3 regions of the Streptomyces chartreusis genome follow, and region 3 is predicted to be linked to each of the others. Evidence: predicted binding sites of a transcription regulator. Region 3 holds the regulator's gene; each other region holds the start of a gene.
The links. The regulator HrcA, encoded in region 3, represses chaperone genes, less so after heat shock. The targets are predictions, from matches to a motif close to TTNGCACTCNGNNNNNCNGAGTGCNAA.

Region 1 (9,650 bases), 1.2 Mb from region 3:
TACCGGCTCGTGCACGAGTTCACCGACTACGAGGTGCTGCGGGTGTGGGGCACTCCGGTGAAGGTCGACATCGAGCCGCTGGGCAATCTGTAGCGGCTACTTCGCCGTCGCTCGCGCCGGCTCCGACGCCGGCTGTGCCACGGGCGCCCCGGCGGCGGCCGACCCCTGGCGCGGGATGAAGGACGCCACGACGAAGGCCAGCAGTGCCGCGCCGGCGCCCACCGCGAGGACCACCTTGAAGGCGTTCTCGGACGGGAGGGCGTAGCCGCCGAAGTCCGTCGTCATCTGGGCGAGGATCACACCCGCGACGGCGCTCGCGGTGGACGTGCCGAGGGAGCGCATCAGCGTGTTGAGGCTGTTCGCGGCGGCCGTCTCCGACGCGGGCACCGCGCCCATGATCAGGGCGGGCATGGAGCCGTAGGCGAAGCCGATGCCCGCGCCGATGACGCAGGCGACCAGGATGAAGTGCCAGACCTGGGACATCAGGACGATGTTGAGGCTGTAGCCCGCGGCCACGATCAGGACACCGATCATCAGTGTGACCTTGGGGCCCTTGGCCCGGGAGATGGCCGCCGACACCGGGGCCGTGGCCATCATGACCAGGCCGGACGGCGCCAGGCACAGGCCCGCGACCAGCATCGACTTGCCGAGGCCGTAGCCGGTCTGGGCGGGGAGCTGGAGGAGCTGCGGCAGGACGAGGCTCATCGCGAACATCGCGAAGCCCACCGCGATCGAGGCCAGGTTGGTGACCAGCACCTGCCGGCGGGCCGTCGTACGGAGGTCGACCAGCGGCTGCTCGATGCGCAGCTCCCACCAGCCCCAGGCGAGCAGGATCAGCACGGCCGCCACGAACAGACCGAGCGTCGTGCCGCTGGTCCAGCCCCAGTCGGCACCCTTGGAGATGCCGAGCAGCAGACACACGAGCCCGACGGCCATACCTATGCCGCCGACCAGGTCGAAGCGCCCGCCGGTGCGCACCTTCGACTCGGGCACGAACAGCAGCACGCACCCGAGGGCCACGACACCCAGACCGGCCGACGTCCAGAACAGGACGTGCCAGTCGAAGTTGTCGGCGATGAGCGCGGCGGCGGGCAGGCCGAGGGCGCCGCCGATGCCGAGGGAGGCGCTCATCAGGGCGGTGGCCGAGCCGAGGCGCTCGGCGGGAAGCTCGTCGCGCATGATGCTGATGCCGAGCGGGATCACACCGGAGGCCAGACCCTGGAGCACCCGTCCGACGATCATCGGGACCAGGGCGTCGCTCAGGCCGCAGACCACCGAGCCGCCGATCAGCATGACGACGCTGACCAGCAGCATCCGCCGCTTGCCGTACATGTCGCCGAGACGGCCCATCACGGGTGTCGCGACGGCGGCGGCGAGCAGCGTCGCCGTGACCGCCCAGGCGGTGTCGGAGGCCGGGGCGTCCAGCAGCTTCGGCAGCTCCGGGACGATCGGGATGACCAGCGTCTGCATCAGCGAGACGACGATTCCGGCGAAGGCCAGCACCGCCACCACGGCGTTCGACCGGGGCGGGGCGCCGGCCCCCGCCTCGGCGGGAGGAGCAGGGGCGTGGGACATGGCGGGGCCTCCGTGGGCGTACGAGCAGGAAGGGTGCCTGATCGAACTGACTGATTGACCTGGGCAACCTTAAGTCAGTTGATTGACTTACTCAAGCGACGCAGGTCACGCCCCCTGCCCGAACGGATGCGGGGCGCATCCAGGGCCGGAGGCGGGACCCGGGCCGGCTCAGCCCTCCCGCTCGATGAGCGCCCGCACCTGGCCCTCGTCCAGCTCGTACACCGTCTCGTGCGCCCGGGGGTCGCGGGCATGGAAGGTGTGGAACAGGGGGCCGTCCGGGCCGTCCAGCTCAAGGAGGGACGCCGACGCGCCGCGCACCACGCGTTCCGTGCCGGGTGCCGTCGTCAGGTCGACGCGGCTGACGACGCCGGGGGTGACCCAGACGGGCACGGCGGCCAGGAAGCCGAAGAGCTGGAGGTGGTAGTGCCCGGCCAGGACGAGGCGTACGTCGCTGCCCCGGATCACCTCGGCGAGGTCGCCGGGGTCGCGCAGGCCGAAGACCGGCTGGGTCGCCGAGATGTCGAGGGCGATCGGCGGGTGGTGGAGGGCGAGCACGGTGCCCCGCTCGGCCGGGGTGCTCAACACACGCTTCAGCCAGTCGAGTTGGTCCGCGCCCAGATGGCCGTGCACCTTGCCCGGCACCAGCGAGTCCAGGGTCACGAACCGCACGCCCCCGACCGTGGTCACGGCCGCCCGCTCACCGGCCTCGGAGTCGAGCACCAGCTCCGGCTCCGCATGGCCGCTGCCGAGCACCTTGCCGAAGGCCACGCGTTCGTCGTGATTGCCGGTCGTGTAGAAGACCGGTGCGGCGAGCGGGCGCGCGAACTCGCCCACCAGTTCGCGTACCGCCGTATACGCCTCCACGGCGCCGTCGTCCGCGATGTCCCCCGTGACGACGATCGCGTCGACGGCCCGCAGGTGCCTCAGTTCGGCGAGCATCAGCCGGAGCGAGTCGGTGGCGTTGACGCCGTACTTGTTGGGGGCGTCGGACTTCTCCACATGGGTGTCGGAGAGATGAAGGATCCTCATCTCTCCGACGTTAGCCGCGAGTCGGGGCTCAGCTCAGGGTCTTCAGCGACGCCGCGTCGTACGGCGCCAGCTCGCCGAAGCGGCCGTCCAGCACCTTCGCCGCCCACTCGGGGTCCTGGAGCAGCGCGCGGCCGACGGCGACGAAGTCGAACTCCTCGGACTCCAGACGGTCCAGGAGGTCGTCGATGCCCTTGAGCCCGGAGCCCTGGCCGGCGAAGGCGCCCAGGAACTCGCCGTCCAGGCCGACCGAGCCGACGGTGATGGCGGGCTTGCCGGTCAGCTTCTTGGTCCAGCCCGCGAGGTTGAGGTCGGAGCCGTCGAACTCCGGGATCCAGTAGCGGCGGGTGGAGGCGTGGAAGGCGTCGACGCCGGCCGCGGCGAGCGGGGCCAGAATGGCCTCCAGCTCCTCGGGGGTCTCGGCGAGACGGGCGTCGTAGGCCTCCTGCTTCCACTGCGAGTAGCGGAAGATGACGGGGAAGTCCGGGGAGACGCGCTCGCGTACGGCGGCCACGATCTCCGCGCCGAAGGCCGCACGGGCGACGGGGTCACCGCCGTAGGCGTCCGTGCGGCGGTTGGTGCCCTCCCACAGGAACTGGTCGACGAGGTAGCCGTGGGCGCCGTGGATCTCCACGCCGTCGAAGCCGATGCGCTCGGCGTCCGCGGCGGCCTCGGCGAAGGCGCCGATCACGTCGTCCAGGTCACGCCGCGTCATCGCCCTGCCGGTGACCTCCTCGGCCCCGATCCGCAGCCCGGACGGACCCACCGCGGGCGCCTCGGCGTACGGCGGCTGGCCCTGCTCGCGCACCATGCCGATGTGCCACAGCTGCGGCACGATGGTGCCGCCCGCGGCGTGCACCGCGTCGGCGACCTTCGCCCAGCCGGCGAGCTGCTCCTCACCGTGGAACCGCGGCACCCGGTCGCTCTGCCCGGCGGACTCGTGCCCGACGTACGTCCCCTCGGTCACGATCAGCCCCACACCGGCGGCGGCCCGCCGCGAGTAGTACGACTCCACGTCCGCCCCCGGCACACCACCCGGCGAGAACATCCGCGTCATCGGCGCCATCACGATGCGGTTGGGAACGGTGAGGCCGTTGATCGCAGTCGGCCGAGCCAGAATCTGCGCCGCACGAGAGGCAGCGGGCTGAGTGACGGTCACGTGGGGGCTCCTGGGAAGAGGGGTCTGTCTATACCGGTCAGTATGTGCACACGCATTGTTGCACCTCATTAAGCAACGATGAGTGTGAGACTCCGCATTCCCGGGGAGCACAATCGGTTTGCGAGCGACTGCGGGTGCGTGGGGGCTGGTCGCGCAGTTCCCCGCGCCCCTGGAGGGCGCGCGGCGGACGCCCTTCTTTTAGGGGCGCGGGGAACTGCGCGAGCAACCACGAACCACCCGCACCCGCCAACGCACCGAGGGCGGCACCCCCTGTCGCGAATGTCGCAACAAGAGGTGCCGCCCTCGGGAAGGACGTTGATCAACCGGAGACCGGAGCCTCCGCGGTCGATCAGAAGTCCATGTCACCGCCCGGCATGCCGCCGCCGGCGGGCGCGGCGGCCTTCTCCGGCTTGTCGGCGATGACGGCCTCGGTGGTGAGGAACAGCGCGGCGATCGACGCGGCGTTCTGCAGCGCGGAACGCGTCACCTTCGCCGGGTCGATGATGCCCTCGGCGATCATGTCGACGTACTCACCCGTGGCGGCGTTCAGACCGTGGCCGACGGCCAGGTTGCGCACCTTCTCCACGACGACGCCACCCTCGAGACCACCGTTGACGGCGATCTGCTTCAGCGGGGCCTCCAGCGCGAGCTTCACGGCGTTGGCACCGGTCGCCTCGTCGCCGTCGAGCTCCAGCTTCTCGAAGACCGCGGAAGCCTGGAGCAGAGCCACGCCACCACCGGCGACGATGCCCTCCTCGACGGCCGCCTTGGCGTTGCGCACGGCGTCCTCGATGCGGTGCTTGCGCTCCTTGAGCTCCACCTCGGTCGCGGCACCGGCCTTGATGACGGCCACGCCGCCCGCGAGCTTCGCCAGGCGCTCCTGGAGCTTCTCGCGGTCGTAGTCCGAGTCGCTGTTCTCGATCTCGGCGCGGATCTGGTTGACGCGACCCGCGACCTGGTCCGAGGAGCCGGCACCGTCGACGATGGTGGTCTCGTCCTTGGTGATGACGACCTTGCGGGCCTTGCCAAGGAGGTCCAGGGAGGTGTTCTCGAGCTTGAGACCGACCTCCTCGGAGATGACCTCGCCACCGGTGAGGATGGCGATGTCGTTCAGCATCGCCTTGCGACGGTCACCGAAGCCCGGGGCCTTGACGGCGACGGACTTGAAGGTGCCGCGGATCTTGTTGACGACCAGGGTCGACAGGGCCTCGCCCTCGACGTCCTCGGCGATGATCAGCAGCGGCTTGCCCGACTGCATGACCTTCTCCAGGAGCGGGAGCAGGTCCTTGACGGAGCCGATCTTGGAGTTGGCGATCAGGATGTACGGGTCGTCGAGCGACGCCTCCATCCGCTCCATGTCGGTGGCGAAGTACGCCGAGATGTAGCCCTTGTCGAAGCGCATACCCTCGGTGAGCTCCAGCTCCAGACCGAAGGTCTGGGACTCCTCGACGGTGATGACGCCTTCCTTGCCGACCTTGTCCATCGCCTCGGCGATGAGCTCGCCGATCTGGGTGTCGGCGGCGGAGATGGAGGCCGTGGAAGCGATCTGCTCCTTGGTCTCGACATCCTTGGCCTGCTCGAGCAGGGCGGCGGAGACGGCCTCGACGGCACGCTCGATACCGCGCTTGAGGGCCATCGGGTTGGCGCCGGCGGCTACGTTGCGCAGGCCCTCCTTGACCAGGGCCTGGGCGAGAACGGTCGCGGTGGTCGTACCGTCACCGGCGACGTCGTCCGTCTTCTTGGCGACTTCCTTGACCAGCTCGGCGCCGATCTTCTCGTACGGGTCCTCGAGCTCGATCTCCTTGGCGATGGAGACACCATCGTTGGTGATCGTGGGGGCGCCCCACTTCTTCTCGAGGACGACGTTGCGACCCTTGGGGCCGAGCGTCACCTTGACGGCGTCCGCGAGCTGGTTCATGCCGCGCTCGAGGCCGCGCCGCGCCTCCTCGTCGAACGCGATGATCTTGGCCATGTGAAGTGGTCCCTCCAGGACTGGGGGTGATTCCTTCGGACCGCGCCCGCGCCCGCGACGGACGGCTCACATGCCTCGTGGTTCCTTGCCCCACCTGGCCTGCGGGCCTCACCGACCCGGTCCTTCTTTGTCACTCTCACCTTCAGAGTGCTAACGCCAATGATTAGCACTCGACCCATGCGAGTGCAAGCGGCTCTCGGGGATCGGGCGAGGCGCTCCGCCGGGGGCGAACAGGGCGCGAACGGGTCCCGGACAGGTCGCGAACACGACGAAGGGCCCGCACCCCGAGGAGGTGCGGGCCCTTCGAAGAAGTACGTCGCTGCTGTTAGTCGACGCGTGCTTCAGCCGGTCGCCAGTCGGACCATGTCCGCCTGCGGCCCCTTCTGACCCTGCGAGATCTCGAAATCGACCCGCTGGCCCTCTTCCAGGGTGCGGTAACCGTCCATCTGGATCGCGCTGTAGTGGACGAAAACATCCGCACCACCGTCGACCGCGATGAAGCCGTACCCCTTCTCCGCGTTGAACCACTTGACGGTGCCCTGAGCCATGCCTAACTCCCCTATTACTGGCCCTTGCACAGATCCACACTTCGCGGATCCGGGTCAGACCTCACCCCCCATCGGTCGGGGGCGTGCGCCGGAACGCGTCGACCGCGGCTGAATGTATCTGCCCAACTGCCGTCTGCAACAGGTCAATCGGACGAGAAATCCGGGCACGACCGGTCGGGAATGTGGGGACAATTCCGCTGACTTCAGGTCAAGTCGGACCCGGCATACGGAACAAAAGCCGCAAAAAACCCGCACACTTTGGCTACTTCTTGTCGGGCTTACGGCAGAAATTCAAGGCAACCGACTCGGAGATCAGCGGCACGTTCCCCAACTGTACCTCGCTCAACCACACAGAATTGCCCCCTCCGCTTCTCTCACGGAGGGGGCAATTCGGTGAACTCTCAGTAACCTGGGTTACCGAAGGTAATGATCGGTCATTCGGTCAGCCGCCGGCGACGGCCGGGATGATGGAAACGCCCGCGCCGTCCGGGGTCGCCGTCTCGAGGCCCTGCTCGAAACGCACGTCGTCGTCGTTGACGTAGACATTGACGAACCGGCGCAGCTTGCCCTGGTCGTCGAGCACCCGGGCGGCGATCCCGGTGTGGTTCTTCTCCAGGTCGGTGATGACCTCGGCGAGGGTGCCGCCCTCGGCGGCGACCTCGGCCTGCCCGCCGGTGTAGGTGCGCAGGATGGTCGGGATGCGAACGGTCACGCTCATGCGAGGCCAGCCTCTCGGAAGGAGTCCAGGTTCGGGCGGATGGTGGCGGTGAGGCCGGTGCCGGCCACCGCGTCCAGCGTCTTGAGGCCGTCGCCGGTGTTCAGTACGACGGTGGTCCTGGTGGGGTCGAGGACGCCGTTCTCGATCAGCTTCTTCGTCACACCCACGGTCACCCCACCGGCGGTCTCCGCGAAGATGCCCTCGGTCCGGGCGAGGATCTTGATCGCGTCGACGACCTGCTCGTCCGTCACATCCTCCACGAACCCGCCGGTGCGGCGCGCGATGTCGAGGACGTACGGCCCGTCGGCCGGGTTGCCGATGGCCAGCGACTTGGCGATGGTGTTCGGCTTCTGCGGGCGGACCACGTCGTGGCCGGCCTTGAACGCGGTCGACACCGGCGAGCAGCCCTCGGCCTGCGCACCGAAGATCTTGTACGGCTTGTCCTCGACGAGCCCGAGCTTGATCAGCTCCTGGAGCCCCTTGTCGATCTTCGTGAGCTGCGAGCCGGACGCGATCGGGACGACCAGCTGGTCCGGGAGCTGCCAGCCGAGCTGCTCGCAGATCTCGTACGCCAGGGTCTTGGAGCCCTCGGCGTAGTAGGGCCGCAGGTTGACGTTGACGAAACCCCAGCCCTCGCCGGCCGGGTCGCCGATCAGCTCGGAGCAGAAGCGGTTCACGTCGTCGTAGTTGCCCTCGATGCCGACGAGCTCGCCGCCGTAGATCGCGGCCATCACGACCTTGCCCTGCTCCAGGTCGTGCGGGATGAACACGCACGAGCGGAAGCCGGCGCGGGCGGCCGCGGCACCCACCGCGCCGGCCAGGTTGCCGGTGGAGGAGCAGGAGAGCGTGGTGAAGCCGAAGGCGCGGGCGGCCTCCAGGGCCTGGGCGACGACACGGTCCTTGAAGGAGTGCGTCGGGTTGCCGGAGTCGTCCTTGACGAACAGCTTGCCGGCGTCGACGCCGAGCTCGTTCGCGAGGTGGTCGGCCTTGACGAGCTTGGTCCAGCCGGGGTTGAGGTTCGGCTTGTCGGCGACGTTGGCCGGGACGGGCAGGAGCGGCGCGTAGCGCCAGATGTTCGCGGGGCCCGCTTCGATCCGCTTGCGGAGCTCCTCGGCGTCGTAGGCCGAGAAGTCGTAGGCGATCTCCAGCGGGCCGAAACACTCCTCGCACGCGAAGACCGGGCCGAGCGGTACCCGGTGACCGCACTCGCGGCAGGAGAGCGCCGCGGCGGGGCCGAGGTCTACGGTGGATTCGGTGGTGCTTGCAACAGTCTGCGCAGCCATGTGAGGCGAGGCCCTTTCTCCTCATCTTCCTCACGACGCATCTCGCCGTGAGACGGATTTGGCACCTTCCCTAGCCGGGAGCCTCGCGGAACGATCAACACTGATCTACGAGAACCGACTGGAGGGTTGCCGGGGCTTCATCGGGCCGTATCCCTCTGCCCCTCTGGATGAGCGGTATTCGGTTGTGGACGACGGCCGACCTCGGACATGCGATGGTCATCCGCGTTGTTCAAGACTGTAACCGAACGCCAGGACAGTTGAGCTAGCCGTCCGAACCGCGAGATGGATCACAGACGTCCCGACAGTGAGGAGCCGCCGACCGTGCTGGAAGAAGCAGAGCGCTGGCTGAGCAGCCGCTCCTGGTCCGTTGCCGACCGCCCGCTGCATCACATCCTGGCCGCCAAACAGCGCTCGGGCCAGTCGGTGTCCGTCGTGCTGCCCGCGCTCAACGAGGAGGAGACGGTCGGCGAGATCGTCGCGATCATCGCCCATGACCTCGTCCGGCAGGTCCCGCTGGTCGACGAGATCGTGGTCGTCGACTCCGGCTCCACCGACCGCACCTCCGAGGTCGCCGCCGCGGCGGGCGCCCGCGTGGTGCACCGCGACGAGATCCTGCCGCGCGTCCCGGCCGTGCCCGGCAAGGGCGAGGTCCTGTGGCGCTCCCTGCTCGTGACCGGCGGCGACATCGTCTGCTTCATCGACGCCGACCTGAAGGAGTTCTCCTCCGACTTCGTCTCCGGGATCGTCGGCCCGCTGCTCACCGACCCCGGCGTGGACCTGGTCAAGGCGATGTACGACCGCCCGCTCGCCGGTGCGGCCGGGCAGGGCGGCCGGGTCACCGAGCTGATGGCGCGCCCGCTGCTGAACATGCACTGGCCGCAGCTCGCCGGCTTCGTGCAGCCGCTCGGCGGCGAGTACGCGGCCCGCCGCAGCCTGCTGGAACAGCTCCCGTTCCCCGTCGGGTACGGCGTCGAGCTGGGCATGCTGGTCGACGCGCTGCACCTGGTGGGGCTCGACGCGCTGGCCCAGGTGGACGTGGGGGTGCGCAAGCACCGGCACCAGGACGGGCAGGCGCTCGGCCGGATGTCCGCCGCGATCTACCGCACGGCGCAGCTGCGGCTCGCCCGCGGGCACCTGGTGCGCCCGTCCCTGACCCAGTTCGAGCGCGGCGAGGACGGTTTCGAGCCGCGTACGTACTCCGTGGACACCGAGGAGCGGCCGCCGATGGTGGAGATCGCCGAGTACGCGACGCGGAAGGTCGCGTAAACGCCGGAAACCGGCCGTATACAGGGCTGACAAGAGCCCCCCACTGAGCGGAACCGCACGTTTGAGCGTTTCCTGGGAGGGCTAGGTTGAGGCTTATGGCTTC
Region 2 (9,650 bases), 2.6 Mb from region 3:
GCAGCAAGGAGCTTGACGTACCGTCATCGGCGAGGCCGGTGAACTCACGCCCTTACGCCCGCTGACCAGCGCTCCCGACGGCCGTCTTCGCCCGGGCTTCACCGATCGGGAGGGCCTGTGCAGTAAACGGATGCACGTGGTCCGGGTCACTAATCTTGCGCCATGACAACGGCATTGATTACGGGATCGACCGCGGGTATCGGCGCCGCGTTCGCGCGGCGGCTGGCCTCCGACGGGCACGACCTCGTCCTGGTGGCCCGGGACACCAAGCGGCTGCGCGAGCAGGCCACCGAACTGCACGACCGGCACGGCATCGAAGCCGAGGTGCTGACCGCCGACCTCGCCGAGGACACCGGCATCGAGGCGGTCGCCGCCCGCCTCGGCGACCGCAGGAACCCCGTCGACCTGCTGATCAACAACGCCGGCTTCGGCAACAAGGGCCGCTACCTCGACGTCTCCATGGCCGACGAGCTGAAGATGCTCAAGGTCCACTGCGAGGCGGTACTGCGGCTGACCTCGGCGGCGACGGAGGCGATGCGGGAGCGCGGGCGCGGCGGTGTCGTCAACGTCGCGTCGGTCGCCGCCTTCGTACCGCGCGGGACGTACGGCGCGTCCAAGGCGTGGGTCGTGCAGTTCACGCAGGGAGCGGCGCGGGATCTGGCCGGGAGCGGGGTACGGCTGATGGCGCTGTGCCCCGGATTCGTACGCACGGAATTCCATGAGCGGGCCGGAATGGGAACGGACAACATTCCGGGGTGGATGTGGCTGGACGCGGACAAATTGGTGGCGGCGGGGCTCGCGGATCTGGCGCGGGGGAAGTCGGTCTCCATTCCGGACCCTCGCTACAAGGCGTTGATGGGCGCGGCGAAATTGGTGCCTCGGGGGATGCTGGGCGGGATCAGCTCCCGGACCGGGCGGAAGTACGGGCCGCAGTAGGTTTCGGAGCGGCCGGCGAGTCATGATCAGGTCGCTCGGCCGGCCGCGCCTGGGCCCGACAGGCACGGCCTCCCGGTGCCGAGGACAATGGAGACGTCCAGCCCCACCCAGCCCCATCGGGAGGCGACGACGTCATGACCTTCGTGCAGTTGATCGATTGCAGGACCAGTCGGTTCGACGAGATGAACCGGCTGATGGACAGGTGGGTCGAGCAGACCAAGGGGAAGCGGACGGCGACGCACGACGTCATCGGGAAGGACCGCTCCGACTCGGGGCACTTCGTCGAGATCGTGGAGTTCGCGTCGTACGAGGACGCGATGCGGAACTCGAATCTCCCCGAGACCGACCGGATCTTCCAGCAGATGGTCGCGCTCTGCGACGAGACGCCGACGTTCACCGATCTCGACGTCGTGCGGGACGAGCAGCTGAATTGCCTGGCCGCGCGGGGTTTCTTCGAGGACATGGGGAGGATGGCGCCGGAGGACATCGGGGACCATCTCACCGACGACTACGTGGACGACGACCCGTCGTATCCGGAGCCGGTGCGCGGTGTGGAGGGGATCCGGGAGCAGTACGCGGGGTGGCGTGCCGCCTTCGACTTCGCCTTCCGGATCGACGACCAGATGGCCCAGGACGACCAGGTCTGCACACGCTGGACGTGGAGCGCCCGGCACAACGGTGAGTTCCTGGGGATCGCGGCGACCGGTCAGGACGTGACCATGCGGGGCATGACCTGGCAGCGCTTCAGGGACGGCAGGATCTGCGAGAGCCACTGGATGTACGACCGGGCCGGGCTGCTGGAGCAGCTGGGGGTACTCGGCCGGTAGGACCCGCGAGCCCGCGAACAGGACCCAAGAGCCCGCGAAGGGGAAAGCCCCGGTTCCGCGCCTGCGCGCGGGACCGGGGCTCTCTACGAGCGGCTGGGCTCAGTGGGCGTGCCCGTGGCCGTGGCCACCGGCCGCCGCCGGCTCCTCCTCTTCCTTCTTCTCGACGACCAGGGTCTCGGTCGTGAGAAGCAGGGAGGCGATGGAGGCGGCGTTCTCCAGGGCGGAGCGGGTCACCTTGACCGGGTCGATGACGCCGGCCTTGACCAGGTCGCCGTACTCGCCGGTCGCGGCGTTGTAGCCGTTGCCCTTCTCGAGCTCGGCCACCTTGGAGACGATGACGTAGCCCTCGAGGCCCGCGTTCTCGGCGATCCAGCGCAGCGGCTCGACGGCGGCCTTGCGGACCACGGAGACACCGGTGGCCTCGTCGCCGGTCTTGTCGAGGTTGCCCTCGAGGACCTTGACGGCGTGGACCAGCGCGGAGCCACCACCGGAGACGATGCCCTCCTCGACCGCGGCGCGGGTCGCGGAGATGGCGTCCTCCAGACGGTGCTTCTTCTCCTTCAGCTCCACCTCGGTGGCGGCGCCGACCTTGATCACGCACACGCCGCCGGCCAGCTTCGCGAGGCGCTCCTGGAGCTTCTCGCGGTCCCAGTCGGAGTCGGTGTTCTCGATCTCGGCCTTGATCTGGGCGACGCGGCCCGTGACGTCCGCGGAGTCGCCGGCGCCGTCGACGACCGTGGTGTCGTCCTTGGTGACGGTGACACGGCGGGCGCTGCCGAGCACGTCCAGGTCGGCCTGGTCGAGCTTGAGACCGACCTCCTCGGAGATGACCGTGGCGCCGGTGAGGACCGCCAGGTCCTGGAGCATCGCCTTGCGGCGGTCACCGAAGCCGGGGGCCTTGACCGCGACCGCGTTGAAGGTGCCGCGGATCTTGTTGACGACCAGGGTCGACAGGGCCTCGCCGTCGACGTCCTCGGCGATGATCAGCAGCGGCTTGGAGCCACCCGACTGGATGACCTTCTCCAGCAGCGGCAGCAGGTCCTGGATGGAGGAGATCTTGCCCTGGTTGATGAGGATGTAGGGGTCCTCCAGGACAGCCTCCATGCGCTCCTGGTCCGTCACGAAGTACGGCGACAGGTAGCCCTTGTCGAAGGCCATGCCCTCGGTGAAGTCCAGCTCCAGACCGAAGGTGTTGGACTCCTCGACGGTGATGACACCGTCCTTGCCGACCTTGTCCATCGCCTCGGCGATGAGCTCGCCGACCTGCTGGTCCTGGGCGGACAGCGCGGCGACCGCGGCGATGTCGGACTTCTCGTCGATCGGGCGGGCCGAGGCGAGGAGGTCCTCGGAGACGGCGGCCACGGCCGCGTCGATGCCCTTCTTGAGCGCGGCCGGGGAGGCACCCGCGGCAACGTTCTTCAGGCCCTCGCGGACCAGCGCCTGGGCCAGCACGGTGGCGGTGGTGGTGCCGTCACCAGCGATGTCGTTGGTCTTGGTCGCCACCTCCTTCACCAGCTGGGCGCCGAGGTTCTCGTACGGGTCCTCGATCTCGACCTCACGGGCGATCGTGACACCGTCGTTGGTGATGGTGGGCGCGCCGAACTTCTTGTCGATGACGACGTTGCGGCCCTTGGGGCCGATCGTCACCTTGACCGTGTCGGCCAGCTTGTTGACGCCGCGCTCGAGGGCGCGACGGGCGTCCTCGTCGAACTTCAGGATCTTCGCCATGACAGCGGGAGCCCTCTCGAAATCTGTGGGTTCAAAAAGACACTGCGCCCCGGGCGCCCGGCTTCTTTAAGTGGTCGCGGGGGCCAGGGGCGCAGCTGGAAAAACTATGAGGTGGTGCTTACTTCTCGATGATCGCGAGCACGTCGCGAGCCGAGAGGACGAGGTACTCCTCGCCGTTGTACTTCACCTCGGTGCCGCCGTACTTGCTGTACAGCACGATGTCGCCGGTCTTGACGTCGAGCGGCAGGCGCTCGCCGTTCTCGAAGCGGCCCGGGCCCACGGCCAGGACGACGCCCTCCTGGGGCTTCTCCTTGGCGGTGTCCGGGATGACCAGGCCAGAGGCGGTGGTCTGCTCGGCGTCGAGCGGCTGGACCACGATGCGGTCCTCGAGCGGCTTGATGGCAACCTTGGAGCTGGTGGTCGTCACGATCCGACCTCCCCCTTCGGAGATCTCACGGGGTTAACTGTCTGAGGTGGCGACCAGGTGGATCCGTCGTCGCGGGTGCCGGACCTGCCCGTCGCGTAGTTGGCACTCTCCAGTGGGGAGTGCCAGACCCGAGACTATGACCGTGATTAGCACTCGGTCAAGCGGACTGCTAATTCACGACGGCGCGGCGCATCCCGGCGGCCTCGCCCTCGGCCTCGCTACAGGTAGTCCTCCAGGCGCCCCACCGTGAGTCCCCGCTGCTGGATCTCCCGCAGCAGCCGGGTCGTCCGCTCCCGCAGACTCAGTCCGGCGGGCTCACCCGAAGGGACGGACACGATGTCCCCGGCGCGCAGCCGGGCGGGCCCCCCGGCGTACGTCAGTCCGCCGTCGCCCTCCATCGCCGCCCGCCAGAGCACGACCGCCGTGACACCGCAGTGCGCGGCGGCGCGCAGCGTGGTGGCGTCGTAGGTGCCGTAGGGCGGGCGGAAGAGGCGGGGGCGGATGCCGAAGCGGGCGCGGAGCTTGTTCTGCTGGCCGCAGATCTCGGCGCGCTGCCCCGCGTACGGCAGACCGCGCAGGGCGGCGTGGTGGAGGGTGTGGTTCTGGATCGACGCGCCCACCGAGCGCAGCCGGGCGAAGTGGCCGTAGCCCGGGCCGACCACGCTGTCCGTGAGGAACATGCTGACGGGCAGCCGCAGCTCGCGGACCATGTCGACGAAGCGCGGGTCCTTCTCGGCGCCGTCGTCGTAGCTGAGGAAGACGACCCGGTCGCGGGTGGGGACGCGGTGCACGACGGGCAGCCGGTCGCCGGCCGGGTGCGGTGTCCTGCGCGCGGGCGGGGACGGCGGCGCGGGCAGCGGGGCGGTCAGGCCCCAGCGGCGGTACGGCTGTTGCGTGTGCGTGGGGTTCTTCGCCGAGCGCGCCGACCGCTCGGCCGGCCCGCCGCGGGGGTCGGCCGGACCCGTCGGCTGCGCACAGCCCGCGAGCAGGGCGGACGCCAGGACCACTGCCGCGAGGGCCCGCGACCCCGGCGTCCGCGCCGATCTCACAGGTAGTCCTCCAGCCGTGCCACCGCGTACCCCTCGGCCGTCACCTTGTTCAGGAACCGGCGGATCATGTCGGGCATTGTGCCCTTCCAGTCCTCCCGGCCCCGGAAATGACTGAGCACGATGTCACCCGGTCGGATCTTCCGGTCCCACTCGCGGTAGTCCCAGTGGTCGACGAAGACCTCCTCGTTCCACAGCGGGACGTACTCGATGCCGCAGGACTTCGCGGCCCGCAGGCTGTTGCGGTTGTAGTTGCCGAAGGGCGGGCGGAAGAGCAGCGGGCGCTTGCCGTAGCGCTCCTCGATGACCTCCTGCATGCCGCAGATCTCGTGCTGCTGGCGGCGGTAGGACAGGGCCGGGAGGTAGGGGTGGTGCAGGGTGTGGTTGTTCAGGCCCACGCCGCTGCGCTGCATCCGCCTGAAGTAGCCGTAGTCATCCTTGATCAGGTAGTTGCTGAGGAAGGCGGTGTACGGCACCTGGAGGTCGTCCATCATCCGCAGGAAGGTCGGGTCCTTCTCGGCGCCGTCGTCGATGGTGAGGAAGACGACCCGGTCGCGGGTGGGGACGGTCGTGAAGACCGGCGGCAGCCCGAGCTCCTCGTGTCCGTCGACCTCGAAGCCGTCGCGGGTGGTGATCTCCGGCTTCTTCGCCGGGGGCGGCGGGGGCGTGAGCGGGACGCTGTCCAGGCGCCAGCGCCGGGCGGCGGCGATCCGGGCGGTGCGGGCCTCGTGGACCGACTGGAACTTCTCGGCCTGCGAGTTCGCGGTGGCGGCCGGCGACGACGCCTCGAGCGGCTGCCGGCTCGGCGGGGCGCCCGCGGCCTCGGATCCGCCTCCCGGGCCGGACACGCCCGTCGGCCCGGACGCGCCTCCCGCCCAGGGCGGAGCTCCGGTCCCGGGTCCGCCGGGCCGGGCACAGCCGGAGGCGATGGCGGCCACGACCAGCACGGCCATGACGCCGTGGACGCGCGCACGCCGGGCCGTCCGCCGACGGTGTCCTACGGGTACCGCCCCATTCCCGAGGCATTTGTCATTTTGTACTACTAGTCGCATGGAGCCGGATCCTGGCAGGCTCCCGCCCCGAACCCGGCCCGACACCGCGGCAGTCGGCGGACCATCCACCGACTGGCCCACAGCGCGGGCGGCGCGGCGCGTGGCCGACGGGTGGCGGGCGGTACGGGCCGCGGGCGGTACGGGCCGCGGGCGGGACACGGTCCCGACGGTGGGCGGCAGACGGTCCGGGCGGCGGGCGGGACACGGTCCGGCGGCGGGCGCCGGGCAGCACCCCGCGACCGGGCCGTACGCCGTCCGCGCCGCGCCTGGCCGACAATGTCCCGGTGAACGACCACCTCGCCTCCCTCTCCCTGCTCCTCACCCCCGAGGGCCGCGCCCTCCTCGACGTCGTCCGTGACACCGACCCCGCCGACGAACTCGCCGTCGCCACCCGGCTGCGCCGCGAGCACCCCGCCGAGCTGGTGTCGGCGGCCCTCGGTCAGGCGCGCCTGCGGCAGCGGGCGGTGGCGAAGTTCGGGGCGGCGGACGCGGGGCGGATGTTCTTCACGCCGAACGGGGTCGAGCAGTCGACGCGGGCGAGCGTGGCGACGTACCGGGCTGAGCGGATGCGGGAGCTGGGCATCGGCTCGGTCGCCGACCTGTGCTGCGGGATCGGCGGCGACGCCGTCGCGCTGGCGCGGGCCGGGATCCGGGTGCTGGCGGTGGACCGGGATCCGGCGACGGCGGCAGCGGCGCGGGCGAACGCCGAGGCCCTCGGACTCGCCGGCCTGGTCGAGGTGCGGGAGGCGGACGTCACCGAGGTGGACACCAGCGGCTACGACGCCGTGTTCGTCGACCCGGCGCGGCGCGGCGGACGCGGGCGGATCTTCGACCCGGAGGCGTATTCGCCGCCGCTGTCCTGGGCCGTCGAGGCGGCACGCAAGGCACCGCACGCCGCCCTGAAGATCGCGCCCGGCGTCCCCCACGAGGCGGTCCCCGACGACGCCGAGGCCGAGTGGATCTCGGACGGCGGGGACGTGAAGGAGGCGGTGCTGTGGTTCGGCACCGCCCCCGGGGCGATCCGCGCCACCCTGCTCCCGGGCCCGCGCACGCTGCTCTCCCGCGGCCTGCCCGACCCCGAAGTCCGGTCCGTCGGCCGGTACTTGTACGAGCCCGACGGCGCCGTCATCCGCGCCCATCTGGTCGCCGAGGTCGCCGACGACCTGGACGGCGGGCTTCTCGACGCGACCATCGCGTACGTCACGGCCGACGAACTGCGGCCGACGCCGTACGCGACGGCGTACGAGATCACCGACCGGCTCCCCTTCAACGTCAAGAAGTTGAAGGCGCTGCTGCGGGAGCGCGAGGTGGGTGTCCTGACCGTCAAGAAGCGCGGCTCCGCCGTCGAGCCGGAGGAGCTGCGCAAGAAGGTCAAGCCGCAGGGGCCGAACGCGGCGACGGTGTTCCTGACCCGGGTGGCGGGGGCGCCGACGATGCTGGTGGGGCGGCCCGCGTAGTCACGCGCCGGTGTCCGCCGCCCGCCTGAGCAGCATCTCCCGCTCGGGCGCGTTCCGGGTCAGCGTCGCCGCCCGCTCGAACTCCGCCCGCGCCTCCGCCGTACGACCGAGGCGCTGGAGCAGGTCGCCGCGGACGCTGGGCAGCAAGTGGTAGTCCCGCAGCGCCGGTTCGGCGGCGATGGCGTCGACGATCTCCAGGGCGGGCTCCGGGCCGTCGGCCATCGACACGGCGACCGCGCGGTTCAACTCGATGACCGGGGAGGGCACTCGGGCGGCGAGGAGGCCGTAGAGGGTGGCGATGGTCTTCCAGTCGGTCTCGTCGTAGGTGTACGCGTGCGCGTGGCATGCGGCGATGGCCGCCTGGAGGGCGTACGGGCCGGGGGCGCCGGTGGCGGTGGCGTCGGCGCGGGACAGGGCCTGGATGCCGCGGGCGATGAGCATACGGTTCCAGCGGCCGCGGCTCTGGTCCTTGAGCAGGATCGGCTCGCCGGACGGGCCGGTGCGGGCCGCCGCGCGGGACGCCTGGAACTCCAGGAGGGACGTCAGGGCGTGCACCTCCGGCTCCTTCGGCATCAGCCCCGACAGCACGCGGGCCAGCCGCAGCGCGTCCTCGCACAGCCCCGGGCGCAGCCAGTCGTCGCCGGCCGTGGCGGCGTACCCCTCGTTGAAGATCAGGTAGATGACGTCGAGGACGGAGCCGAGCCGGGCCTCGCGGTCGGGGCCGTACGGGACCTCGAAGGCGACGTTCTTCGTGGCGAGCGTGCGCTTGGCGCGGACGATGCGCTGGGCGACCGTCGGCTCCGGGACCAGGAAGGCCCGGGCGATCTCCGGCGTGGTCAGACCGCCGAGGAGGCGGAGGGTGAGGGCGATGCGGGACTCCGGCGACAGCACCGGGTGGCAGGTGGTGAAGACCAGGCGCAGCAGGTCGTCGTCGATGTCGTCGGGGTCGGAGGGCTCCTCGGGGGGTGCCGTCGTCTCCAGGTCGCGGCCGATCTCGGCGAGTTTGCGGGCGTAGTTCTCGCGGCGGCGGATCAGGTCGACGGCACGGTTCTTGGCGGCGGCCATGAGCCAGGCGCCGGGGTTGTCCGGCACGCCGTCGCGCGGCCACTGCTCCAGCGCGGCGACCAGCGCGTCCTGCGCGAGCTCCTCGGCGATGCCGACGTCGCGGACCAGCCGGGTGACGGCCGCGATGACCCGCGGGGACTCGATACGGAAGACGGTCTCGACGGTCGCGGCCGTGCCGGCGGCGACACTGCCGGGCTCGGCGGTGCCGCGGTCGCTGTCCGCGGCGGCACGGCCGGTGTCGGTGTCCGCGGTGGGCTGGGGCTGTGGTTCCACAGCCCACCATCAGACACCCGTACGGCCACGGAGCCAAGGAACCGGATCAGCCCTCGGCGATCTCCCGCACCTCGCAGGTCACCGTCCACTCCTCGCCGTGCACCTTGACGAACCGCTTGGTCCACTCCAGGGCCTCGGCCATGTCCTTGCACTGCATGAGCGCGTAGCCGCCGATGACCTCCTTGGACTCGGTGAAGGGCCCGTCGGTGACGGAGATGCTGCCGCCCTCCCAGTGCACGCGGCTGCCCTGCGCGGACGGCGTCAGTCCGGCCGTGTCGAGCATGACGCCGGCCTTGGTGATCTCTTCCATCAGCTCGCCCATCCGCTGCATCAGCTCGGGGCTCGGGCCCTCGGCGGGGGCGGTGGACTCGTCGATCTTCACGAGCGACAGGTAGCGGGGCATGGTGGCTCCTCGTGTGCGGGGACCGGGTTCTTCCCGGCCTCTCACACCTTCGTCGAACGGCGGACCGCCCGATCGACACGCCCCCCGGATTTCCCCGAAGATTTTTTTCTCACCTCAGGGACTCCCACAGCTCGCCCGCCTCCGGCTCCTCGGCCACCACCCGGTTGCGGTCCGACGGCGCCGGTACGACCGGCATCATGACCGTCCGCACCGCGTCCGACGTCAGGCCGCTCAGGCTGCGGCCGAGGCTCACCAGCTCGGTCAGGGAGTCCAGGCCGGTGTCGGTGGTCAGGCCGGCCGTCACCGCGTCGGCGACCCGGTAGAGCCGGGTGGGGTCGGTGAGCAGGGACGTGGCGGACATCTGGTCCAGGAGGGCCTTCACCAGCGTCTGCTGCAGGCCGATGCGGCCGAGGTCGCTGCCGTCGCCTATGCCGTG
Region 3 (9,650 bases):
AGGAGGTCGTAGCGCTCCAGCTCGGTCTTGGGCTCGGGGTCGTCGGGCGTGGCCCGGGAGGCGCCGAGCGCGCCCTGCACCGGGTGGCGCAGCCACAGCACACCGTCCTTGGCGGTCCGCAGGTGCGTGTAGCGGGCGGCCTCGACGGGGAACGGCACGATCCGGTCGGCGAGCCCTTCGAGGTCGATGCGGGTGGCGGGGGTGCCCTCGCTGTCGGGTGTCTCCTCCTTGTCCGGCGCGTCGAAGGGACGGCCGTGCCGCTGCGGGCCGAAGGGGGACGGGGTCGTGGCCGCCAGCGTGATCAGGTGCGGGCGGGAGCCGACGACGAAGGCCAGGTCGAAGACGTGCTCGTCGTAGACCGGGTCGAAGGCGCGCGTCGACAGGAACACCAGGTGCTTGCCGTCCTGCGTGAACGCGGGCGCGTAGTCCTGGAATCGCAGCGGGGTCGCCTCGGAGACCGACAGGTCGGTGGTGTTGGCGAGCTTGAGCTGGGCGAGCGGGCGCGGGCCGGGGTGCGACCAGGCGAGCCAGGCCGAGTCGGGCGAGAACACCAGCCCCGACACGTCGCCGTCCACGCTGCGGTCGACCTCGCGGACCTCGCCGCTCTCCCGCTCGACGAACAGCACCCGGCCGTCGTGCGCGGCGACCGCCGCCCGGCTCCCGTCGGGCGCCATGGCCAGCTCCAGCACCCGCCCGAGCTGTCCGGCGGCCAGTCTGCGCGGGGTGGCCCCGGGCGCGAGCCCGGTCGCCGGGGCGAACTCCAGCGCGTCGTCGCCCTCGGCGTCCGTCACCCACACCACCCACTCCTCGCCGTCCGCGCGGAAGGTGCGGGGCAGCCGCGCCCGTACGCCGGGCTCGGCGGCCAGTGCGCGGGCGGGGCCGGAACGGTGGGTGACCCAGTGCACGTTGCCCCGGACGCAGACGGCGCTGCCGCGCGCGGTGTGGTCGGGGGCGGCCTCCCCGAAGGAGCGGGCGGCGTTCAGCGGGTACGGCTGCCGGTCGGTGCGCTGCCCGCCGAGCCGGATGTCCAGCCGGCGCGGCTCGGCGCCGTCGAGGTCGTCCAGCAGCATGAGTTCACCGGCGGACACGTACACGACCCGGGTGCCGTCGCTCGCGGCGTGCCGGGCGTAGAACCCGTCGACAGCTGTGTGCCCGCGCAGATCGGAGCCGTCGGCGAGGGAGGAGTACAGGGCCCCGACGCCCTCGTGGTCGGAGAGGAAGGCGATCCGGTCCCCCACCCACACGGGGTCCTCGAGGTTCCCGTCCAGCTCCTCGTGCAGCCGTACGAAGTCGCCCCCGCCCTCCCGGTCGATCCACAGCTTGCCCGCCGTGCCGCCGCGGTAGCGCTTCCAGCGGGCGGCCTCCAGACCCATCGGCGCGGAGGCGAGCACCAGGTGCGGCCCGTGCACGACGTCGCCGACGGGGCCGTACGGCAGGGTGGTCGCGGGGCCGCCGTCGAGCGGGACCGTGTGGGCCCAGGTGCGGCGGCTGCCGGCCTGGCCCTGGGTGCTGATCGCGAGGACCCGGCCGTCCGGGGTCCAGCCGCGCACCCGGGTCTGCCAACTGCCCCAGTGCGTAAGGCGCCTGGAGGGGCCGCCGTCGACCGGCGCGATGTGCACCTCGGGAGCGCCGTCACGGGTGGAGGTCCACGCGACGGTCGTGCCGTCGGGCGAGATGCGCGGCCGGGAGACCGGCACGTTGTCGGCGCTGACCCGCCAGGCGCGGCCGCCGTCGAGGGGGGCGATCCACACGTCGTCCTCGGCGGTGAAGGCGACCAGGTCGCCGCGCAGATGCGGATACCGCAGATACGCGGACGAGGGATGTGCGGCCGGCGGGAGGGAGGCCGAGGTCGTCACGGCCGTCGCGGACTGTGTCACCCGATCACCCTAAGCAAGGGCGGCGTGCGCGAACAGCCCCTTGGATCACTTGCCCGCGCCGCCCGGGGAAAGCGGTCACTTGCCCTCCGGCCAGCAGTTCGGATGTTCCTTGCAGTAGACGGTCTTCGTGACGGTCACCGTGACGGTGGGCCCGGGCTGCTGTCCGCCGCCGGGGTTCACCGGCGAGGGCGTGGCGTCGCACTTGCCCAGGCCGTTGACGTGGAACCACTCCTTGCCGCCGACCTTGGCGACGAGGTCCCCGCGCACACAGGAGCCGCTGACGGCCCGGGTGATCCGGCCGGTGACGACGATGTCCTTGCCGTCGCCCGTCTCGCCCTCGCAGTCGACCTTGACGACGGTGTTCTCGCTCGCCGTGGCACCGGAGCTCTTGTTGCCGCCGCCGTCGTAGGAGCCGGTGCAGTTGAGCCACTGCACATCGGCCTTCTGCCGCTCCAGTTCCGCGGTCACGGTCTGGTCGGTGGTGAACGCGACGGTCGCGCTGCTCAGTCCGCCCGGGTCACAGGCGCCCAGCCCGCCGACCGCGACCACGGCAAGCCCGGCGGCACCGGCCACCCGCACGCCGCGAGGCCGACGCCCCGCACAACCCCAAACCCTGCTCAATGCCCCCATGGGAGGGCAGCCTGCCACTGTCGCCGCCGACGCGGTAGAGCGCATACGGCCACTCCAGGACCTCGGACATCACAATCGAATGAAGCACCGCGACGGAGACATGTGCCGTGAGGTCCTGAACCTCCGCCTCTCCTCAACCTGCGCGAGCCGGGGGTCGTACGGGCCCTCGTCGACGAGGCCGCGCGGCGCGAACCACTGCCGGGCAAGCGCGAGTTGGACGGCTGGGAGCTGTTCCACGCGGTCGTCGAGACCGTCGAGGTCAGCCGCGCAGCAGCAGCCACTCCTGGAGTTCCACCAGGTTCCCCTCCGGGTCCTTGAGGTGGACGACCCGCATGCGGTCGGTCATCGGGGCGGGGCCGTGCATGAGGGTCGCGCCGCGGGCGGTGATCTGGGCGCAGTAGGTGTCCAGGTCGTCCACGCGCAGGACGACCATGGAGCGATGGCCGGCGGCGTCGTCGCCGAGTTCGCCCAGGGTCTCGGCCATCATGACCCGGTCCTGGAGGGCGATCCCCGCCGAGCCGGTGGCGGGGCTGAACTTCTCGTACGGCCCGTCCGTCGCCCCGGACTGCGGCTTGAGGCCGAGGACGTCGGCGTAGAAGCGGTAGCAGGCGGCGAAGTCGGTGACCAGCAGCCGTACTTGGGCGAGTTCCACGGCGGACGTCCCTCCCGTCAGGACCAGCGGCCGGTGCGGCCGAGGAGCAGTGCCGTCGCCGCGGTTCCGGCGGTGGAGGTGCGCAGGACGGTACGGCCCAGACGGTACGCCTTCGCCCCGGCCTCCTCGAAGAGGGCCAGTTCCTCGGGCGACACCCCGCCCTCCGGCCCGACGACGAGCACGATCTCGCCCTCGGCCGGCAGGTCGGCACTCGCGAGGGCCTCGCTGCCGTAGTCGCGGTCCTCGTGCAGTACGGCGGCGAAGTCGGCGGCCGCGAGCAGCGCCGCGACCTGCTTGGTCGTCGCCGCGTCCGCGACCTCGGGGAAGCGCACCCGGCGGGACTGCTTGCCGGCCTCGCGGGCGGTGGCCCGCCATTTGCCGAGCGCCTTCGCGCCCCGCTCGCCCTTCCACTGCGTGATGCACCGGGCGGCCGCCCACGGCACGATCGCGTCGACGCCGGTCTCGGTCATGGTCTCGACGGCGAGTTCACCGCGGTCGCCCTTGGGCAGGGCCTGCACGACGGTGATCCGGGGCCGCTCGGGGGCCTCCTCGGCCACGGCACCGAGCTCCAGCACCAGCCGGTCCTTGCCCTCGGCCGCCTTGACGACGCCCTCGGCCCAGCGGCCGTGCCCGTCGGTGAGGACGACGTCCTCGCCGGCCCGCAGCCGCTTCACCGAGACGGCGTGCCGGCCCTCGGGCCCGTCGAGCACGAACTCGGCGCCACCGGCCCGCTCCAGCGACTCGACGACGAACACCGGCGCGGTCATCCGGTCGCACCGCCCTTCGGGAAGCCCGACAACGCTGTCGACGCCGCGTCCAATTCCGCGACCAGGACCTCCACCAGCCGCCCGGCGGCGAGTTCGCGGGCCATGCGGTGGCCCTGCCCCGCCCACAGCGCCATGCCCTGCGGGTCGCCGGACGCGGCGGCCTTCTTGCGCAGCGGCGAGGTGAGGTGGTGGACCTCGGGGTAGGCGGCGGGAGCGTACGGGCCGTGCTCGCGCAGGAAGCGGTTGACGAGGCCGCGCGCGGGGCGTCCGGAGAACGCGCGCGTCAGCTCGGTGCGGACGAACAGGGGGTTGGTCAGCGCCTGCTTGTGCAGGGCGTTGGCGCCTGACTCCGGGGTGATCAGGAAGGCGGTGCCGAGCTGGGCGGCGCTGGCGCCGGCCGCGAGGACGGCGGCGATCTGGCTGCCGCGCATGATGCCGCCGGCGGCGACCAGCGGCAGGCTCACGGTCTCGCGGACCTGCGCGACGAGCGAGAGCAGCCCTATGCCGGTGCCGTCGGTCTCGGGGTGGTCGCGGTGGGTGCCCTGGTGCCCGCCGGCCTCGACGCCCTGCACGATCACGGCGTCGGCGCCGGCCCGCTGCACGGCGAGTGCCTCGTCCGGGGTGGTGGCGGTGACGAGGGTGACGGTGCCGGCGCGGCGCAGGGACTCCAGCACCTCGGCGCTGGGCACGCCGAAGTGGAAGGAGACGACCGGTACCGGGTTGTCGAGGAGCACGGCGAGCTTGGCGTCGTAGCCGTCGTCGCGGCCGCTGTCCGGGTCCCCCAGCTCGACCTCGTACCAGGCGGCCTCACCGGCGAGCTGATGGCGGTAGACGTCCACGGCGGCCGCGTCGGCGTACTCGGGCTGCGGCATGAACAGGTTGACGCCGAAGGGGCGCTGGGTCAGTCCCCGCAGCTGCTTGATCTCCTGGTACATCCCGTCGGCGGTTTTGTACCCGGCGGCGAGAAACCCCAGCCCACCGGCCTCGGACACGGCGGCAGCGAGGTGCGGCACGGAGACGCCGCCCGCCATGGGGGCCTGCACGATCGGATGGGGGAAAAGATCGGTCAGCGCGGAGGACATGACGGCATGTTGTCACGTCCTCCGAACAAGTCCGAATCGGCCCTTCCCCTTGCTCCGGGCCGGGACTTCCCCCCACCCGTCAGCGACCGTTGAAGGCGTCCTTCAGCCGCGAGAACAACCCCTGCTGACCGGGTTGGAACTGTCCCTGGGGGCGTTCCTCGCCGCGGAGCTTGGCCAGTTCGCGCAGGAGGCGTTCCTGTTCGGGGTCCAGCTTGGTCGGGGTCTGGACCTCGACGTGCACGATGAGGTCGCCTCGGCCGCCGCCCCGCAGATGCGTGACACCGCGGCCGTGCAGCGGGATCGACTGGCCGGACTGGGTGCCGGGCCGGATGTCGACCTCCTCCATGCCGTCCAGCGTCTCCAGCGGCACCTTCGTGCCGAGGCACGCCGCCGTCATCGGGATCGTCACCGTGCAGTGCAGGTCGTCGCCGCGCCGCTGGAACGTCGAGTGCGGGAGTTCATGGATCTCGACGTACAGGTCACCGGCGGGACCGCCGCCGGGCCCGACCTCGCCCTCGCCGGCGAGCTGGATCCGGGTGCCGTTGTCGACACCGGCCGGGATCTTGACCGTCAGGGTCCGCCGGGACCGCACGCGGCCGTCGCCGGCGCACTCGGGGCACGGCGTCGGGACGACGGTGCCGAAGCCCTGGCACTGCGGGCAGGGCCGCGATGTCATGACCTGGCCCAGGAAGGACCGCGTCACCTGCGACACCTCACCGCGGCCGCGGCACATGTCACACGTCTGGGCGGAGGTGCCGGGTGCGGCCCCTTCACCGTTACAGGTGTTGCAGACGACGGCCGTGTCGACCTGGATGTCCTTCGTCGTGCCGAAGGCCGCCTCGTCGAGCTCGACCTCCAGCCGGATCATCGCGTCCTGGCCGCGCCGGGTGCGCGAGCGCGGACCGCGCTGGGACGCCGTACCGAAGAAGGCGTCCATGATGTCCGAGAAGTTGCCGAAGCCACCGGCGCCGAAGCCGCCCGCGCCCGCGCCGCCCGCCTGGGACAGCGGGTCGCCGCCGAGGTCGTAGACCTGCTTCTTCTGCGGGTCCGACAGCACCTCGTAAGCGGCGTTGATCTCCTTGAACCGCTCCTGGGTCTTCGGATCCGGGTTGACGTCCGGGTGCAGCTCGCGAGCGAGCCGCCGGAAGGCCTTCTTGATCTCTTCCTGCGACGCGTCGCGACGCACGCCGAGCACGGCGTAGTAGTCCGTGGCCACTTACGACTCCGCCAGGATCTGTCCGACGTAACGTGCCACTGCGCGTACCGCTCCCATCGTTCCCGGGTAATCCATGCGGGTCGGTCCGACCACGCCGAGCTTGGCGACTGCCTCGCCGCCCGAACCGTAGCCCACCGAGACCACGGAAGTGGAGTTGAGTCCCTCATAGGCGTTCTCGTGCCCGATCCGCACGGTCATGCCCGAATCCCCGGCCTCGCCAAGCAACTTGAGGAGGACGACCTGCTCCTCCAGGGCTTCCAGGACCGGCCGGATGGTGAGGGGGAAGTCATGCCCGAAGCGGGTGAGATTGGCGGTACCGCCGATCATCAGCCGCTCCTCGTTCTCCTCGACGAGTGTCTCCAGGAGGGTGGAGAGCACGGTCGAGACGGTGCCGCGGTCCTCGATGTCGAAGGCCTCGGGGAGGTCCTCGACGAGCCTTGGCACATCGGTGAAGCGCCGCCCCGCGACCTTGCTGTTCAGCCGTGCCCGCAGGTCCGCGAGCGAGGCCTCGCCGAAGGGCGCCGGGCAGTCGATCATCCGCTGCTCGACCCGGCCGGTGTCCGTGATCAGCACGAGCATCACCCGCGCGGGCGCGAGCGAGAGCAGCTCGACGTGCCGGACGGTGGACCGGGTCAGCGACGGGTACTGCACGACGGCGACCTGCCGGGTGAGCTGCGCGAGCAGCCGTACCGTGCGGGCCACGACGTCGTCGAGGTCGACCGCGCCGTCGAGGAAGTTCTGGATGGCGCGCCGCTCGGGCGGGGTCATCGGCTTGACGCCGGCGAGCTTGTCGACGAACAGCCGGTAGCCCTTGTCGGTGGGGATGCGCCCGGCGCTGGTGTGCGGCTGGGCGATGAAGCCCTCGTCCTCCAGCGCCGCCATGTCGTTGCGGACGGTCGCCGGGGAGACGCCGAGGTTGTGCCGCTCGGTGAGCGCCTTGGAGCCGACCGGCTCCTCCGTCCCGACGTAGTCCTGGACGATGGCGCGCAGCACCTGGAGCCTGCGTTCACTCAGCATCTCGCGCACACCTCCAGAAGTCGTTCCCCTTGACATCTTTCCTGGCACTCTGTCCATCCGAGTGCCAGCCGTCCCCGGCCAGTGTACGGCGGTGGGGTACACCCCGGGCAAGGCCGGGCCAGGTCCGCCGTGCTCGACGCGGGTGTCCCCGCTAGCGTCGCCGCATGACGGTGACTTGGGAAGAGCTGGGATGGGAGCGGCTGGCGTCCGGGGTGGGCCGGTGCCGGCTTCCGGGCTGGGACTGCACGGCGGGGCTGGTCGTGGGGGACGGCACCGCGCTGCTCGTCGACGCCGGGTCGAGCCTGGCGGAGGGCGTTCGGTTGCGTACGCAGGCGCAGTGGCTCGCCGGTCACCGTGTGACTCATCTCGCGCTGACGCATCCCCACTTCGACCATGTCTTCGGGGCGGCGGCGTTCGCGGGCGCGGAGGTCTACGGCCCGGTCGGCATGGACACGGTGCTGGAGGGCCGGCAGGCGCGCGAGGAGCTGCGGGGCGACGCGGTGCGCAACGGTCTGGATCCGGCCGCGGCGGAGGAGGCGGTGGACGCGCTGATCCGGCCCCGTCACCAGGTCAGCGGCGAGTGGACGCTCGACCTGGGCGGCGGCCGCCGGGTCCTGCTGGCGAACGTGGGCCCCGCGCACACCGCGCACGACCTGGTGGTGCTCGTGCCGGGTGACGTCTCGGGCGACCGGGAGGTGGTCTTCTGCGGAGATCTGGTGGAGGAGTCGGGCGAGCCCCAGGCCGGGTCCGACGCGGTGCCCTCGCACTGGCCTGCCGCGCTGGACCGGCTGCTGTCCCTGGGCGGCGAGGACGCGCTGTACGTACCCGGTCACGGAGCGGTGGTGGACGCGGAGTTCGTACGGCGCCAGCGCGACGAGCTCGCGTCGGAATTCGGCGTGTCGCAGTGAGCGCGGGGGTGCTTCTCCTATCGTCATCCGAATGCGCCAGTACTCCCCGGACCTGACCCCGCCCTGGAAGAAGCCCAAGCCCGTCCCCGAGGTACCGGCGGAGCCCGGCCTGGTGGTGGAGGAGCCCGGCACGGGGTTCTGCGGCGCGGTGATCCGCTGCGAGGCGGGCACGGTGACCCTGGAGGACCGCTTCGGCAAGCACCGGGTGTTCCCGCTGGAGCCGCGCGGATTCCTGCTGGAGGGCAAGGTCGTCACGCTGGTCCGCCCGTCGGGTACGGCTCCGGCCCGCCCGACCCGTACCGCCTCCGGTTCGGTCGCCGTCCCCGGCGCTCGTGCCCGCGTGGCCCGCGCCGGCCGCATCTACGTGGAGGGCCGGCACGACGCCGAGCTGGTCGAGAAGGTGTGGGGCGACGACCTGCGCATCGAGGGCGTGGTCGTGGAGTACCTGGAGGGCGTCGACGACCTGCCGTCGATCGTGGCCGAATTCGCACCCGGTCCGGACGCGCGCCTCGGCGTCCTCGTGGACCATCTGGTCCCCGGGACGAAGGAGTGGCGCATCGCCGAGTCGGTGACGAGCGAGCACGCCCTGGTGGTGGGCCACCCGTACATCGACATCTGGGAGGCCGTGAAGCCGTCGGCCCTCGGCATCGAGGCATGGCCCCGCATCCCGCACGGCCAGGACTGGAAGACCGGGGTGTGCCGTGCCTTGGGCTGGCCGTCGGACAACATCGGGGCGGTGTGGCAGGCGATCCTCAAGCGGGTGGGTTCCTACAAGGACCTGGAGCCGGAGCTGCTGGGCCGGGTGGAGGAACTGATCGACTTCGTCACGACACCGGCGTAGGGCGGCCGGGCCGGCCGGGTACGCCCGCTCAGTCCACCAGGTCCCGCACCACCGCGTCCGCCAGCAGCCGCCCGCGCAGCGTCAGGACGGCCTGCCCCTCCTCGTACGGACCGCTTTCCAGCAGCCCGTCCGACAGGGCTCGGCGGGACGCCCGCAGGCCCTCCTCGCGCAGCAGCGCCAGGGGCACGCCCTCGCGCAGGCGGAGCTCCAGCAGGATGCGCTCGACCCTGCGGTCCTCGTCCGACAGGAGTTCACGGCCGGCGCCCGGTGACCGCCCCGCCGCCAGGGCCGCCGCGTACGCGCCGGGGTGCTTGACGTTCCACCAGCGCACCCCGCCGACGTGCGAGTGGGCTCCGGGGCCCGCGCCCCACCAGTCGGCGCCGCGCCAGTACAGCTCGTTGTGCAGACAGCGGGCGGCCTCGGAGGTGGCCCAGTTGGAGACCTCGTACCAGTCGAAACCGGCCGCCGACATCACCTCGTCCGCGATCAGGTAGCGGTCCGCGTGGACGTCGTCGTCCGTCATCGGGACCTCGCCCCGGCGGATCCGGCGGGCCAGCTGGGTGCCCTCCTCGACGATCAGGGCGTACGCCGACACATGGTCGGGTCCGGCGCCGAGCGCCGCCTCCAGCGAGGCCCGCCAGTCGTCGTCGGACTCGCCCG

Region 1: groL (chaperonin GroEL) is a predicted target of HrcA. The motif match lies at 5,896-5,922, and genes of this name have one in related genera.
Region 2: groES (co-chaperone GroES) is a predicted target of HrcA. The motif match lies at 4,065-4,091, and genes of this name have one in related genera.

The regions. Positions count from the first base shown of each region.
Region 1 covers NZ_CP023689.1:5,362,497-5,372,146, reverse strand. The annotation lists gene CP983_RS23580 (hypothetical protein) at 1-93, shown strand, start outside; gene CP983_RS23575 (MFS transporter) at 97-1,575, opposite strand; gene CP983_RS23570 (metallophosphoesterase family protein) at 1,744-2,604, opposite strand; gene CP983_RS23565 (NADH:flavin oxidoreductase) at 2,633-3,760, opposite strand; gene groL (chaperonin GroEL) at 4,110-5,732, opposite strand; gene CP983_RS23555 (cold-shock protein) at 6,074-6,280, opposite strand; gene CP983_RS23550 (MoaD/ThiS family protein) at 6,723-6,998, opposite strand; gene thrC (threonine synthase) at 6,995-8,281, opposite strand; SAM riboswitch class I at 8,300-8,455, opposite strand; gene CP983_RS23540 (glucosyl-3-phosphoglycerate synthase) at 8,603-9,547, shown strand; gene CP983_RS23535 (alpha,alpha-trehalose-phosphate synthase (UDP-forming)) at 9,643-9,650, shown strand, end outside.
Region 2 covers NZ_CP023689.1:4,040,608-4,050,257, forward strand. The annotation lists gene CP983_RS17050 (MOSC domain-containing protein) at 1-16, shown strand, start outside; gene CP983_RS17055 (SDR family NAD(P)-dependent oxidoreductase) at 163-936, shown strand; gene CP983_RS17060 (ester cyclase) at 1,071-1,763, shown strand; gene groL (chaperonin GroEL) at 1,863-3,491, opposite strand; gene groES (co-chaperone GroES) at 3,610-3,918, opposite strand; gene CP983_RS17075 (polysaccharide deacetylase family protein) at 4,137-4,967, opposite strand; gene CP983_RS17080 (polysaccharide deacetylase family protein) at 4,964-6,016, opposite strand; gene CP983_RS17085 (THUMP-like domain-containing protein) at 6,301-7,473, shown strand; gene CP983_RS17090 (RNA polymerase sigma factor) at 7,474-8,811, opposite strand; gene CP983_RS17095 (YciI family protein) at 8,858-9,214, opposite strand; gene CP983_RS17100 (LCP family protein) at 9,324-9,650, opposite strand, start outside.
Region 3 covers NZ_CP023689.1:6,596,451-6,606,100, reverse strand. The annotation lists gene CP983_RS29030 (S41 family peptidase) at 1-1,856, opposite strand, end outside; gene CP983_RS29025 (hypothetical protein) at 1,953-2,507, opposite strand; gene CP983_RS29020 (VOC family protein) at 2,767-3,159, opposite strand; gene CP983_RS29015 (16S rRNA (uracil(1498)-N(3))-methyltransferase) at 3,177-3,926, opposite strand; gene CP983_RS29010 (nitronate monooxygenase) at 3,923-5,008, opposite strand; gene dnaJ (molecular chaperone DnaJ) at 5,088-6,224, opposite strand; gene hrcA (heat-inducible transcriptional repressor HrcA) at 6,225-7,241, opposite strand; gene CP983_RS28995 (MBL fold metallo-hydrolase) at 7,406-8,149, shown strand; gene CP983_RS28990 (DUF3097 domain-containing protein) at 8,181-8,990, shown strand; gene hemW (radical SAM family heme chaperone HemW) at 9,019-9,650, opposite strand, start outside.